Regions from separate parts of the Cronobacter sakazakii genome, predicted to be linked through region 3. Evidence: predicted binding sites of a transcription regulator. Region 3 holds the regulator's gene; each other region holds the start of a gene.
The links. Region 3 encodes CRP, which controls carbon source genes, mostly activating them, when cyclic AMP is high. Its sites were predicted from a motif close to ATGTGANNNNNNTCACAT; they were not measured.

Region 1: CSK29544_RS03920 (glutathione S-transferase) is a predicted target of CRP. The motif match lies at 1,629-1,646, and genes of this name have one in related genera.
Region 2: udp (uridine phosphorylase) is a predicted target of CRP. The motif match lies at 1,408-1,425, and genes of this name have one in related genera.

What each region holds. Positions count from the first base shown of each region.
Region 1 covers NZ_CP011047.1:836,978-842,179, reverse strand. The annotation lists gene selA (L-seryl-tRNA(Sec) selenium transferase) at 1-703, opposite strand, end outside; gene CSK29544_RS03920 (glutathione S-transferase) at 808-1,416, opposite strand; gene CSK29544_RS03915 (PTS mannitol transporter subunit IICBA) at 1,948-3,867, shown strand; gene mtlD (mannitol-1-phosphate 5-dehydrogenase) at 4,055-5,202, shown strand, end outside.
Region 2 covers NZ_CP011047.1:717,644-722,845, reverse strand. The annotation lists gene metE (5-methyltetrahydropteroyltriglutamate--homocysteine S-methyltransferase) at 1-124, shown strand, start outside; gene CSK29544_RS03405 (dienelactone hydrolase family protein) at 471-1,289, opposite strand; gene udp (uridine phosphorylase) at 1,549-2,304, shown strand; gene rmuC (DNA recombination protein RmuC) at 2,451-3,884, shown strand; gene ubiE (bifunctional demethylmenaquinone methyltransferase/2-methoxy-6-polyprenyl-1,4-benzoquinol methylase UbiE) at 3,974-4,729, shown strand; gene ubiJ (ubiquinone biosynthesis protein UbiJ) at 4,741-5,202, shown strand, end outside.
Region 3 covers NZ_CP011047.1:1,354,329-1,359,530, reverse strand. The annotation lists gene CSK29544_RS06280 (phosphoribulokinase) at 1-396, shown strand, start outside; gene CSK29544_RS06275 (OsmC family protein) at 441-848, opposite strand; gene crp (cAMP-activated global transcriptional regulator CRP) at 1,159-1,791, shown strand; gene CSK29544_RS06265 (YccS/YhfK family putative transporter) at 1,854-3,938, shown strand; gene argD (bifunctional acetylornithine/succinyldiaminopimelate transaminase) at 3,939-5,159, opposite strand.

The sequences.
Region 1 (5,202 bases), 520 kb from region 3:
AGCCTTCAATCTGGTAATTGCTGGTGTGCACTTTCATTAGCAGCGCGGTCTGCTCGCCGACCGCATCGAGATAATCGCGCAGGTGTGTGCGGTTGGTCGTGCCCACTTCCACCAGCTGACAGCCCGCCTGGCGCATCACATCCGGGATACGAAACGCGCCGCCAATCTCTACCAGCTCGCCGCGCGACACAATCACCTCTTTGCCTGCGCCCAGCGCCGCCAGCATCAGCAACACCGCCGCCGCGTTGTTATTAACGATACAGGCGTCTTCCGCGCCGGTAAGTTCACAGAGTAGCTCCGCCAGCGCGCGGTCGCGGTGACCGCGCTCGCCGCCTTCGGCGTCATACTCCAGCGTCACGGGCGAGCGCATGGCGCGGGCGACCGCCTCAACCGCTTCTTCCGCCTGCAACGCGCGGCCAAGATTGGTGTGCAGCACCGTGCCGGTAAGGTTAAAGACCGGGCGCAGCGCGCTTTGCGAACCGCGCGCCAGCCGCCCGGCCGCCGCCGCGGCCCAGTCGTCGCACCATGAGGGCAGCGCCTGGCGTTCGCGAATGGCGAGCCGCGCCGCCTCCTGCATCGCGCGAAGGGTGTTGACCACGCGGGTATGGCCGTAGGTGTCCAGCAACGGCTGGAACGCGCTGTCGCGCAGCAGGCGGTCGGTGGCGGGAAGCTGACTGTAAAGCAGACGGGAATCGGTCGTCATGGCGTGCATAAACCTGGATAAAACGTGGCGATAATTTAGCAGGAAACGCGGGGCAGTTCAGTCCCCGCGCCCGGTCAGCGCAATAAAGGGCGGTTCACGCCCGCTCAGGCGCTGGGCGGCTCGGTACGCGCGAAGCTGTCGCGGGCAAAGAGCGCTTCCACCAGTTTCACCAGATGCGGACGCTGCGCGCACCAGCCCGGCGCCACGCGACGGAAATTGAGATAGCCGATGGCGCAGGCGGTGGCGATGGTGGCAAGCGTCAGTTCCTCAGCCTTTAGCGTGCCGTCAGCCACATACCCTTCCAGCGCATCGAGGCCGCGGTTGATTTTCTCCCGCTGGCGCAGCAGCTCATTTTCCGACTGCTGCTCAGGCGGGCGCGCCTGCTCGCGCACCGAGACCAGCGCCGCGTCCATAATGCCGTCGGCGAGCGCCTCCAGCTGGCGCACTTTTAGCGCGGCGCGCGGTTCTTGCGGCACCAGCGCCGGTTGCGCGTCCAGCAGCTCGATATACTGCGCGATGATGGGCGAATCAAACCAGGTTTCGCCCTCGTCGGTCACCAGCGCCGGCACTTTCCCGAGCGGGTTGTACTGCGCCATGCCGTTCTGTTCGGCATAGGGCGATTCATTCACGAACTCAAACACGATGCCTTTTTCGAGCAACATGACGGAGATTTTGCGTACAAACGGGCTGGTGTAACTACCGATAAGTTTCATGCCGGGTCCTTTTACGTTATCGCCAGGGTAAGGGTAAGTATGGGTCAGGATACGCCAAAAGGAGGCGCGACGGCGCGCTAAAACGTACAGCGAGCTGTGCTTTACCGCCGCCTTTTTCTGTCATTGTCCGGCTGTAACTTTCTTACAGACTCGCCTTGTGAGTATGAGTAAAAAATGTACGCCGCCTGTTCGGATTATTCCTGGGAAATATTTTGTGATTAACATCACAAACCAATAACAAACATGCCGAAAGAAAGTGTGACTTTATTCACATTTAAGGGGCGTTTATGGCGACATTTTGCGCATTGTCTTTTTTTTACACGTCTTTTTTGTGATTCAAATCACGCAACTTTACCCCGATCACCCCGACATCGCGTGATCGCGATCACACTTAAAGTGCCTGTCTGGACACCATCGCGATTCAGTGCCAGATTTCGCGTCATCAGAGCATGGGTCCGGCTACCTCTGCCGCCACGTTAACAATAAACCTCGGGCCGCAAGCCTGCGCGTAAACATAAGAAGGGGTGTTCTATGTCATCCGATATCAAGATCAAAGTGCAAAGCTTTGGTCGCTTTCTCAGCAATATGGTAATGCCTAACATCGGCGCGTTTATCGCCTGGGGTATTATCACCGCGTTATTTATTCCCACAGGATGGTGGCCAAACGAGACGCTGGCGAAGCTGGTCGGCCCGATGATCAGCTACCTGCTGCCGCTGCTTATCGGTTATACCGGCGGTAAGCTGGTTGGCGGCGAGCGTGGCGGCGTGGTGGGCGCGATTACCACCATGGGCGTTATCGTCGGCGCGGACATCCCGATGTTCCTGGGCGCGATGATCGCAGGCCCGCTCGGCGGCTTCTGCATCAAGAAATTCGACGCCTCGGTCGACGGCAAAATCAAATCCGGCTTTGAAATGCTGGTGAACAACTTCTCCGCGGGCATCATCGGTATGATCCTCGCGATTCTGGCGTTCCTCGGCATTGGCCCGGCGGTCGAAGTGCTCTCCAAAGTGCTGGCTGCGGGCGTGAACTTTATGGTGGTTCACGACATGCTGCCGCTGGCGTCGATTTTTGTTGAACCGGCGAAAATCCTGTTCCTCAACAACGCCATCAACCACGGCATCTTCTCGCCGCTGGGCATTCAGCAGTCGCATGAACTCGGCAAATCTATTTTCTTCCTGATTGAAGCCAACCCGGGTCCGGGTATGGGCATCCTGCTGGCGTACATGTTCTTTGGTCGCGGCAGCGCCAAACAGTCTGCGGGCGGCGCGGCTATCATCCACTTCCTGGGCGGTATCCACGAAATCTACTTCCCGTATGTGCTGATGAACCCGCGTCTGATCATCGCCGTTATCCTGGGCGGTATGACTGGCGTCTTCTGCCTGACCGTACTGAACGGCGGCCTGGTTTCTCCGGCGTCTCCGGGCTCTATCCTGGCGGTACTGGCGATGACGCCGAAAGGCGCGTACTTCGCAAACCTGGTCGCGATTTTCGCCGCGATGGCCGTCTCCTTCGTGGTCGCCGCTATCCTGCTGAAAACCAGCAAAGTGAAAGAAGAAGACGATATCGATGCTGCGACCCGTCGCATGCAGGATATGAAAGCGCAATCTAAAGGTGCCGCGACCGCAGCGAGCGCGGATCTCAGCAACGACCTGAGCCACGTGCGTAAAATCATCGTCGCCTGCGACGCCGGTATGGGTTCCAGCGCGATGGGCGCAGGTGTGCTGCGTAAGAAAGTGCAGGACGCGGGCCTGAGCCATATTTCCGTTACCAACAGCGCGATTAACAGCCTGCCGGGCGATGTGGATCTGGTTATCACCCACCGCGACTTAACCGAGCGCGCCATGCGCCAGGCGCCGCACGCGCAGCACATTTCGCTGACCAACTTCCTGGACAGCGGCCTGTACGCCGGCCTGACCGAACGTCTGGTGGCCGCGCAGCGTCATTCGCAGAACGAAGAGAAAGTGCGCACCAGCCTGCAGGACAGCTTTGATGCCAACGACAGCCACCTGTTTAAGCTCAGCGCGGACAACATCTTCCTTGGCCGTCAGGCCGCGACTAAAGAAGAAGCGATTCGCTTTGCGGGCGAGCAACTGGTGAAAGGCGGTTACGTGCAGCCGGAATATGTGGACGCGATGCTGGAGCGCGAAAAACTCACCCCGACTTATCTCGGCGAGTCTATCGCGGTTCCGCACGGCACCGTCGAGGCCAAAGATCGCGTGCTGAAAACCGGCGTCGTATTCTGCCAGTATCCGCAGGGCGTGCGTTTCGGTGAAGAAGAAGACGATATCGCCCGTCTGGTGATTGGTATCGCGGCGCGTAATAACGAGCATATTCAGGTCATCACCAGCCTGACCAACGCGCTGGATGATGAAAGCGTGATTGAGCGCCTGGCGCACACCAACAGCGTCGATGAAGTGCTGGCGCTGCTTTCCGGTAAAACCGTGGCGTAAGACCGTGCAGAGAGGGACACTGTCCCTCTCTTTCTCATTGAGAAGCTATTGAGATAATTGTGCTCCACCAGGGCAACCCTGACTCTCCCGCTCAGGGAGAGGGCAAGGGAAAGGGAGGTCGCACGCAGCACCCTTTCCCCCGTCCTCTCGGGCGATACAGTTCCGCTTTAAGTAAGAAGGTATTCCCATGAAAGCATTACATTTTGGCGCAGGTAATATTGGTCGTGGCTTTATTGGCAAACTGCTCGCTGACGCAGGCATTGGCCTGACGTTCGCCGACGTGAACCAGACGGTGCTGGACGCGTTAAACGCGCGCCACAGCTATCAGGTGCGCGTGGTGGGCGAGCAGGAGCAGATTGATACCGTTTCCGGCGTGGATGCGGTCAACAGCACCAGCGAGGATGCCGTGACGCTTATCGCCACGGTCGATCTCGTGACGACCGCTGTTGGCCCGGTGGTACTGGAGCGCATCGCTCCGGCGATTGCCAAAGGCCTGGTGCTGCGTAAAGCGCAGGGCAACGAGCGCCCGCTCAATATCATCGCCTGTGAAAACATGGTGCGCGGCACCAGCCAGCTGAAAACGCACGTCTTTAACGCGCTCGAAGAGGGTGACAAAGCCTGGGTGGAAAGCCACATCGGTTTTGTTGACTCGGCCGTTGACCGTATCGTGCCGCCGTCGGCATCCGCCGCGCACGATCCGCTGGAAGTCACCGTGGAAACCTTCAGCGAGTGGATTGTCGATAAAACTCAGTTCAAAGGCGAGCTGCCGACCATCGCAGGCATGGAGCTGACCGACAATCTGATGGCATTTGTTGAACGCAAGCTCTTCACCCTGAACACCGGGCATGCTATAACCGCCTACCTCGGAAAACAGGCCGGTCATCAGACCATTCGCGACGCGATTCTGGATGAGAAAATTCGTCTGGTGGTACGCGGCGCGATGGAAGAGAGCGGCGCGGTGCTGATTAAACGCTACGGCTTTGATGACGCGAAACATGCCGCGTATATCGAGAAAATCCTTAGCCGTTTTGAAAACCCGTACCTGAAAGACGACGTGGAGCGCGTTGGCCGTCAGCCGCTGCGCAAACTGAGCGCGGGCGACCGTCTGATTAAGCCGCTGCTGGGCACGCTGGAATATGGCCTGCCGCATCAGAATCTGGTGCTGGGCATCGCCGCCGCGATGCATTTCCGCAGCGAAGACGATCCGCAGGCGCAGGAGCTGGCGCAGCTTATCGCCGATAAAGGCCCGCAGGCCGCGCTGGCGCAGATTTCCGGTCTGGACGCCAACAGCGATGTCGTGGCTTCGGCAGTAAACGCGTATAACGCAACAGCGTA
Region 2 (5,202 bases), 640 kb from region 3:
GCGCATTCCGCAGGAGCGTTTGTGGGTGAACCCGGATTGCGGCCTGAAAACCCGCGGCTGGCCGGAGACCCGCGCGGCGCTCGCCAACATGGTGAAAGCGGCGCAGAACCTGCGTCAGGCGTAACGGTTTTGTGATGGCGGGTGCGCGACGCTTACCCGCCCTACGATAAGGCCAGTTATGCGTTGCGTAGGGTGGGTCATTCGTAGGGTGGGTAAGCGCAGCGCACCCACCGCAACCCGGAAAAAAGGCATGGTGTGGTTTATGGTTTTGTAGGGTGGGTAAGCGCAGCGCACCCACCGCAAACCGAAAAACGGTATGGTGTGGTTTGTGGTTTTGTAGGGTGGGTAAGCGTAGCGCACCCACCGCAGTCCGCAGAAAACGGTGTGATGCGGTTTGTGATTTTGTAGGGTGGGTAAGCGCAGCGCACCCACCGCGCCACCAAAAAACGCCCGGTTTCCCGGGCGTTTTTTTATCCTTTCTTACTGCCGTAGGTTTTGAACCACCCCAACATGCGCTCCCAGCCATCCTTTGCCGACGCCTCGTGATAACTCGGGCGATAATCGGCGTTAAACGCATGGCCCGCATCCGGGTAAACAATGATTTCAGCTTTCGCATTGGCGGCGCGCAGCGCCTGACGCATGGTCTCCACGCTCTCAAGCGAAATACCCGTATCCTGCGCGCCGTAAAGCCCCAGCACTGGCGCGGTCAGATCGGTGGCGACATCCACCGGGTGCTTCGGCGAGTTTAACGTTTTGTCGCCCAGCAGCTTGCCATACCACGCCACGGCGGCTTTCAGTTGCGGATTATGCGCGGCGTACAGCCACGCGATACGCCCGCCCCAGCAAAAACCGGTCAGCATCAGACGATGCGCGTCGCCGCCGTTGCGTGACGCCCAGCTTGCCACATGATCCAGATCCGCCAGCACCTGCGCGTCCGGCACTTTCGACACCAGATTGCTCAACAGCGACGAAATATCGTCATACTCATTCGGATCGCCCTGACGGAAATAGAGTTCCGGCGCCACCGCCAGATACCCTTCCAGCGCCAGGCGACGGCATATATCGCGAATATGTTCATGTACGCCGAAAATCTCCTGTACCACAATCACCACCGGCAGCGGGCCATCAGCAGCGCGCGGGCGGGCGTGGTAAGCAGGCATATTTTCGCCCTGCGTGGGAATCGAGGTTTCGCCCGCGATAATGGCATCCTGCGGCGTATGCACTACCGTTGAAGCGACAGGTGAAACTGCAGCGGCAAAGCCCGCCGGATGGTCAGTGTTGTTGGTCATGGCATTCTCCGTACCCGTTATTGTTTTAGCGCATCCCTAACTATAGCCTGCGTGTGGCGGGAGTGGAGGTGGCAAAAGCAGGCATTCGGCGCGCGGGATTTCCATTCATGCGCTCTATATGTGACCATAATCACGAAATTATGGAAAATTAATGCAACTCCTTTCTTTTGAAGTGAATCCGGTCACGAAAAACGCCGGAAAGGTTCTGTAAAGTACCGTTTTGCTTCTCCTGACAAACCGACCCACAGAGGAGTCACCTATGTCTGATGTTTTTCACCTCGGCCTTAAAAAAAGCGATCTTCAGGGCGCAGAATTAGCGATTGTCCCGGGCGACCCGGAGCGAGTGGAAAAGATCGCCGCGCTGATGGATAAGCCGGTCAAACTGGCCTCCCACCGTGAATTCACCTCCTGGCGCGCTGAGCTTGATGGCAAAGCGGTCATCATCTGCTCAACCGGTATCGGCGGCCCGTCAACGTCTATTGCGGTAGAAGAGCTGGCGCAGCTTGGCATTCGTACTTTCCTGCGCGTAGGCACCACTGGCGCTATCCAGCCGCACATCAACGTCGGCGACGTGCTGGTAACGACCGCCTCCGTACGCCTTGACGGTGCCAGCCTGCACTTCGCGCCGATGGAATACCCGGCCGTTGCCGATTTCGCCTGTACCACCGCACTGGTGGAAGCGGCCAAAGCGGTCGGCGCGACCACGCACATCGGCGTGACCGCCTCTTCCGACACCTTCTACCCAGGCCAGGAGCGCTACGACACCTTCTCTGGCCGCGTGGTCAGCCGCTTTAACGGCTCCATGAAAGAGTGGCAGGCGATGGGCGTGATGAACTATGAAATGGAATCGGCCACGCTGCTGACCATGTGCTCAAGCCAGGGGCTGCGCGCGGGCATGGTGGCGGGCGTTATCGTCAACCGCACCCAGCAAGAGATCCCGAACGCGGAAACCATGAAACAAACCGAAAGCCACGCGGTGAAAATCGTGGTGGAGGCGGCGCGCCGCCTTCTCTGATAGCTTCCTTTCAGGCCGGCGCTCCGCCGGCCTTTTTGCGTAATGTCTCGCAGGATTGACGATCCTTACAGAAAAACGCTTTTCGTCTGGAATTATGTACAGCACAATCCCCTCTGGCGTGATGAGCAGTTCAGGCAGGAGGCGTGGTGGAAATCTCATATCTGGTGTTAGCCGTGGTTGCGCTGGCAGGCGTTGTGGTGGGCTGGCTGATGTCAGGCCTGCGAACCGCCCAGCAAAAAGCGGATCTGCTGGCGCAGCAGCGCGATATTTATGGCGAGCTCAGCGCGGCCCGCGAGGCGCTGGCGCATAACCAGCACTGGCGCGATGAGTGCGATCTGCTCAATAACGAACTGCGCAACCTGCGGGAGATCAACAGCTCGCTGGAGTCCGATCTGCGCGAAGTCACCACGCGCCTGGAGGCCACCCAGGTCCATGCCGAAGAAAAACTGCGCCAGATGATGAGCAGCGAACAGCGCCTGAGCGAACAGTTTGAAAACCTCGCTAACCGTATCTTTGAGCAGAGCCGTCGTCAGGTCGATGAGCAAAATCGCCAGAGCCTGAACGGCCTGCTTTCTCCGCTACGCGAGCAGCTCGACGGCTTTCGCCGACAGGTGCAGGAAAGCTTCGGCCAGGAGGCACGCGAGCGCCATACGCTGGCTCATGAAATCCGTAACCTCCAGCAACTGAATGCGCAAATGGCGCAGGAAGCCATCAACCTGACGCGCGCGTTAAAAGGCGACAACAAGGCTCAGGGCAACTGGGGCGAAGTGGTCCTCGCGCGCGTACTGGAAGCCTCGGGCCTGCGCGAAGGGCATGAGTATGAAACACAAGTCAATATTCAGCTTGCCGACCGCAGCCGGATGCAGCCGGATGTCATTGTGCGTCTGCCGCAGGGCAAAGATGTGGTGATTGACGCCAAAATGACGCTGGTGGCCTATGAGCGTTACTTCAACGCCGAAGATGACTACAGCCGCGAGCTGGCGTTAAACGAACACATCGCTTCGCTTCGCAATCATATTCGTCTGCTGGGGCGCAAGGATTATCAGCAGTTGCCGGGGCTGCGCACGCTGGATTACGTGCTGATGTTTATCCCGGTCGAGCCCGCCTTTTTACTGGCTATCGATAAACAGCCGGAGCTCATCACCGAGGCGTTAAAAAACAATATTATGCTGGTGAGCCCGACCACGCTGCTGGTGGCGCTGCGCACCATTTCCAACCTCTGGCGCTATGAGCATCAAAGCCGCAACGCCCAGCAAATAGCCGATCGCGCGAGCCGCCTGTATGACAAAATGCGGCTGTTCGTTGACGACATGAGCGCCATCGGCCAGAACCTCGACAAAGCGAGCGACAGCTATCGCCAGGCGATGAAAAAACTCGCCAGCGGGCGCGGCAACCTGCTTGCGCAGGCGGAGGCGTTTCGCGGTATGGGCGTTGAGGTAAAGCGCGAGATTAATCCGGATTTGGCCGAGCAGGCGGTGCAGGATGATGAAGCGTTTGCGCTCCCCGATGCCGAAGCGCTTGCCAGCGCCCCTGATGAAAACAGCCACTTAGCAGCGTTTCGCGTTGCGGGCGAGCGCTGAGCGGCGCGCTAATGCCGCCTTGAATCGTAGGGCAATTGCGGCCAATCTGTTACACTTCACAAACATTTCCTTGATAAGCAGGCACTGAGATGGTTGAAGATTCACAAGATACAACGCACTTTGGCTTCCAGACCGTAGCGAAAGAGCAAAAAGCGGATATGGTGGCGCAGGTCTTCCACTCCGTGGCGGCGAAATATGATGTCATGAACGATCTGATGTCGTTCGGCATTCATCGTCTGTGGAAGCGCTTCACTATCGATTGCAGCGGCGTGCGTCGCGGCCAGAAAGTCCTGGATCTCGCGGGCGGCACCGGCGATTTAACCGCTAAATTCTCCCGTCTGGTGGGTGAGAGCGGCAAAGTGGTGCTGGCGGATATCAACGATTCGATGCTGAAAATGGGGCGCGAGAAGCTGCGCAATATCGGCATCGTCGGCAACGTCGAGTATGTCCAGGCCAACGCGGAAGCGCTGCCGTTCCCGGATAACACCTTTGACTGCATCACGATTTCCTTCGGCCTGCGTAACGTCACCGATAAAGAAAAAGCGCTGCGTTCCATGTTTCGCGTGCTGAAGCCGGGTGGCCGTCTGCTGGTGCTGGAGTTCTCCAAACCGGTGTTCGAGCCGCTGAACAAAGCCTACGACGCTTACTCTTTCCACATTCTGCCGCGCGTCGGCGAGCTGGTGGCGAAAGACGCTGGCAGCTACCGTTATCTCGCTGAATCCATCCGTATGCACCCGGATCAGGAAACCCTTAAAGCGATGATGAACGACGCGGGCTTCGAGAACGTCAACTACTACAACATGACCGGCGGGATCGTAGCGCTGCATCGCGGCTACAAATTCTGAGGAGGTGCCGGATGCCTTTCACACCGCTAATGATGGCTGGCATTGAAGGCGCGCTGAACACTTTTCTGTACCGCGAGAGCGCGCTGAAAGCGCCGCGCCAGCGTTTGCAGGGCAAAGTGTTGCGCATCACGCTTGAAGAGCTTTCCACGCCGCTGGTGCTGGTGTTCAGCGAGCAACAACTGGATGTGCTCAGTAAATGGGAAGGCGAGGCGGACTGTACCGTTATCACACGCCTTTCCGTTTTGCCGAAGCTCCAGGACCGCCAGCAGCTGACTGCGCTTATTCGCAGCGGCGAGCTGGAAGTGCAGGGCGATCTGCAGGTGGTGCAAAATTTTGTGGCGCTGATGGACATGGCCGAATTTGATCCCGCCGGGCTGCTGGCCCCGTGGGTTGGCGATATCGCCGCGGAAGGCATCGGGCGCGTTATGCGTCGCGGCGGGCAACTGCTGCAAAAAGGCTTTACGCGTAATCAG
Region 3 (5,202 bases):
CTGGAGTGGATACAGAAGCTCATCCGCGATACCAGCGAGCGCGGCCACTCGCGCGAGGCGGTGATGGATTCCGTGGTGCGCTCGATGGAAGATTACATTAACTACATCACGCCGCAGTTCTCACGCACCCATATTAACTTCCAGCGCGTGCCGACGGTGGACACCTCCAATCCGTTCGCCGCGAAAGGCATTCCGTCGCTTGATGAAAGCTTCGTGGTCATTCACTTCCGCAATCTGGATAACATCGATTATCCGTGGCTTTTGGCGATGCTGCAGGGCTCGTTTATCTCACATATCAATACGCTGGTGGTGCCGGGCGGGAAGATGGGGCTCGCGATGGAACTTATTATGCTGCCGCTGGTGCAGCGGCTGATGGAAGGAAAACAGATAGCGTGACGGCGATGCCCGGTGGCGCTGCGCCTGCCGGGCCGTCCGTCATCTCATGACGCTTCAATCACTTCATACGAATGGGTGATGTTGACCCCTTTACCGAGCATCAGCGCCACTGAGCAATACTTCTCTGCCGACAGATCCACCGCGCGCGACACTGCCGCGTCTTTCAGGGCTTTGCCTGTCACCACAAAATGCAGATTGATATGCGTAAACAGACGCGGCGCTTCTTCGCGACGCTCTGACGTCAGCTTCACTTCGCAGTCGGTCACGTCGTGACGGCCTTTTTGCAGAATAGAGACAACATCAATCGCGCTGCAGCCACCTGCGGCCATCAAAACCATTTCCATCGGGCTCGGCGCTTTGTCGCCAGAGTTGCCGTCCATCAGGATCTGATGCCCGGAGGCGGACTCGCCCAGGAAGGTTAACCCTTCCACCCATTTCACTCGTGCATGCATGTTAATCACTCCAGGCTATTCATTTTTCTGACAGATTACGCGCGCGCGACGTCAGAGGCAATGGAAGGGCGACCTGCGTCAAGCTGAAACGAGACAACAGGAGACACCTGAGAAAAGCTATGCTAAAACAGTCTGGATGCAGCGGCGATACATTGATGTTACGCATGTATGCAGAGGAGAAGATAATTTATCGGCTGCGACGTCCACGGACAGCCAACTTCCCAGGACTCGGGAAGATGATGAATGCAAAGCCAGACAGGGGTTACGCGCCCTGTCTTTGGAGCCAGTTTAAAACAGAGGATAACCGCGCATGGTGCTTGGCAAACCGCAAACAGACCCGACTCTTGAATGGTTCTTGTCACATTGCCACATTCATAAGTATCCATCTAAGAGCACGCTGATTCACCAGGGTGAAAAAGCGGAGACGCTGTATTACATCGTTAAAGGCTCAGTGGCAGTGCTGATCAAAGATGAAGAGGGCAAGGAGATGATCCTCTCGTACCTGAATCAGGGTGACTTCATCGGCGAACTGGGTTTGTTCGAGGAAGGTCAGGAGCGCAGCGCCTGGGTTCGCGCTAAAACTGCCTGTGAAGTGGCTGAAATCTCCTACAAAAAATTCCGTCAGCTGATCCAGGTTAACCCGGATATTCTGATGCGTCTTTCCTCGCAGATGGCTCGCCGCCTGCAAGTTACCTCTGAGAAAGTGGGCAACCTCGCCTTCCTCGACGTGACTGGCCGCATCGCGCAGACCCTTCTGAACCTGGCGAAACAGCCGGACGCGATGACCCATCCTGACGGGATGCAGATCAAAATCACGCGTCAGGAAATCGGCCAGATCGTCGGCTGCTCCCGCGAAACCGTTGGCCGCATTCTGAAAATGCTCGAAGATCAAAACCTGATCTCCGCCCACGGGAAAACCATCGTGGTTTACGGAACCCGCTAAAAAATCAAAAAACGGCGTGTCGCTTCGGTAACACGCCGTTTTTGTATCTATACTTCTCCCCTATGTGGCGTCGTCTTATCTATCACCCTGAAATTAATTACGCTTTACGGCAAACGCTCATCTTAAGCCTGCCGGTGGCGGTCGGGTTGATGCTGGGCCATCTTCAACAAGGGTTACTGTTTTCACTCGTTCCCGCCTGCTGCAACATTGCCGGTCTCGATACCCCGCACAAACGCTTTTTTAAACGCTTGATCATCGGCGCATCGCTGTTTGCGCTGAGCAGCCTGGCGGTGCAGCTGTTGCTGCTGCAGTCTGTGCCGCTGCCGCTCATTCTGCTGATGCTGGCGCTGCTGCTTGGCGTGACGGCGGAAATCAGCCCGCTGCATGCGCGTCTGTTGCCCGCCTCGCTCATCGCGGCGATCTTTACGTTAAGCCTCGCCGGCAATATGCCCATCTGGCAGCCTATGCTGCTCTATGTGCTCGGCACGCTCTGGTATGGCGCGTTTAACGGTTTCTGGTTCTGGCTGTGGCGCGAGCAGCCGCTGCGTGAATCGTTAAGCATGATTTATAAAAGCCTCGCCGACTACTGCGAAGCCAAATACAGCCTGCTGACGCGCCACACCGAGCCGGAACAGGCGCTGCCGCCGCTGCTGGTGCATCAGCAAAAAGTGGTGGATCAGATAAGCCAGTGCTATCAGCAGTTGCAGATGCTCTCCGCCACTAAGCAGAACGGTTACAAGCGCCTGCTGCGCACGTTTCAGGTGGCGCTGGATCTCCAGGAGCACATCTCGGTGTCGCTGCATCAGCCCGGCGAAGTGCAAAAACTGGTGGAGCGCAGCCACGCCGAAGCGGTGTTGCGCTGGACGGCGCAGACCGTCGCCACGCGCCTGCGCACGCTCTCTGACGATATTCTTTACCACCGCTATTCGCACCGCTTCTCAATGGATAAGCAGATCGAGGCGCTGGCGAAAATCGCCCGCCAGCACCCGGATAACCCGGTTGGCCAGTTTTGCGAATACCATTTTAGCCGTATTGCACGCGTGCTGCGCACCCAGCGCCCGCTCTACGCCCGTGACCTGATGGACAGCGGTAAGCGCCGCCTGCCGCTGCTGCGGGCGCTGAAAAGCTATTTGTCGCTGAAATCCGCCGCGCTGCGCACCGCCGCGCGTCTGGGCGTGATGCTGGCGGCGGCGGGGTTGTTAGGGAGCGCGTTCCAGTTGCCGAAGCCGTACTGGATCCTGATGACGGTACTGTTCGTCACCCAAAACGGCTATGGCGCGACGCGCGTGCGTATCCTGCACCGGGCGGGCGGCACGCTGGCGGGGCTGATTATCGCGGGCATCACGCTGCACCTGAAAGTGCCGCAGGGCTATACCCTGCTCGGTATGCTGCTGGTGACGTTAATCAGTTATCTGATAATCCGGCGGCACTACGGCTGGGCGATGATTGGCTTTACCGTCACGGCGGTTTATTCGCTGCAAATCCTGACGCTCAACGGCGAGCAGTATATCGTGGCGCGCCTGATAGACACCCTGTCCGGCTGTCTTATCGCGTTCGGCGGCATGGTCTGGCTCTGGCCCCAGTGGCAAAGCGGCCTGCTGCGCCAGAATGCGCATGACGCGCTGGAGGCAGACCAGGAGGCGCTGCGCCTGATCCTGAGCGGCGACCCGCAACCCGGCCCGCTCGCGTGGCAGCGTATGCAGGTCAACCAGGCGCATAACGCGCTTTATAACTCGCTTAATCAGGCCATGCAGGAGCCCGGCTTTAATAGCCGTTATCTGGAGGATATGCGCCTGTGGGTGACGCACAGCCAGTTTATTGTCGAGCACATCAACGCGATAACGACGATGGCGCGCGAGCAAACCGCGCTGCCGCCAGAAACCGCAGCGCGCTACTTACAGGCGTGTGAAATTGCGCTACAGCGCTGCCAGCAGCGGCTTGAGCATGACGCGCCGGGCGATACGCAAAACGAGGCGGTCCTGGAGGGCGAAGATGTCTTACCGGAAGGGGCACCGGGCGTGATGGAACATCATCTGCTGCGCATTCTCGATCACCTGCGCACCATGCATACCATCTCTTCCGTGGCGTGGCGTCAGCGCCCGCATCACGGGATCTGGCTCAGACGACGCCTGAGCCAGTCACCATGATTAGCCGTTGACCACGCGCGCGACGGCGCGCGCAAAGCGGGCCATGCCTTCGTCGATATCCGCGCGCTCCACCAGCAACGACGGCGCAAGACGCAGCACGTCCGGCCCGGCGTTCAGCACCATCACCCCTTCCGCCGCCGCGGCGTAGAGGAGATCGCGCGCGCGTCCGTGGAAGGCGGGCGTCAGCTCGGCACCGATCAACAGGCCCATACCGCGAATATCGCTGAATAAGCCGTACTGCTCGCCAATCTGCGCCAGATGCTGTACGAACTGCTCGCGTTTATGCGCTACGCCGCCCAGTACCTCTGGAGTGTTGATGATATCAAACGCTTCGCCCGCCACCGCGCAGGCGAGCGGGTTGCCGCCGTAAGTGGAGCCGTGCGAGCCGACGTGAAACGCCGAGGCGATATCATGAGTGGTGAGCATCGCGCTAACCGGGAAGCCGCCGCCGAGCGCTTTGGCGCTGGTCAGGATGTTCGGCGTCACGCCGTAATGCATATAAGCAAACAGCTTGCCGCTGCGGCCCATGCCGCACTGCACTTCATCGAACACCAGCAGCGCCTGATGCTTATCACACAGCTCGCGCAGGCCGCGCAGGAAGGCCGGCGTCGCGGCGGTCACACCGCCCTCGCCCTGCACCGGCTCGACCACGACCGCGCAGGTGTGGTCGTCCATCACCGCTTTTACCGCATCGAGATCGTTAAACGGCACATGAATGATATCAGCCGGTTTCGGGCCGAAACCGTCGGAGTATTTCGCCTGGCCGCCCACGGAGACGGTAAACAGCGAACGTCCGTGAAAGGCGTTATAAAACGCGATGATTTTGGTTTTGTACGGGCTGTGGCGGGTGATGGCGTAGTGGCGGGCGAGCTTGAACGCGGTTTCGTTAGCTTCGGTGCCGGAATTCATAAACACCACGCGTTCGGCGAACGTGGCGTCCACCAGCTTCTGGCCCAGGCGCAGCGCAGGCTCGTTGGTAAAGACGTTGCTGGTATGCCAGAGCGTTTCGCCCTGCGCTTTCAGCGCCTCTACCAGCCGCGGGTGGCAGTGGCCGAGCGCGGTTACCGCGATCCCGCCCGCGAAATCGACATACTCTTTGCCCTGCTGATCCCACACGCGGCTGCCTTTGCCTTTCACCGGGATAAATTCAGCCGGTGCATAAATCGGCAGGATCACGTCATCAAAGGTGGCGCGCGTAATTGCTGTTTTTTCAGTTGCCATTTCATGCCCATCCAGTAAATGTGCCATCGCACATGAAAAGATA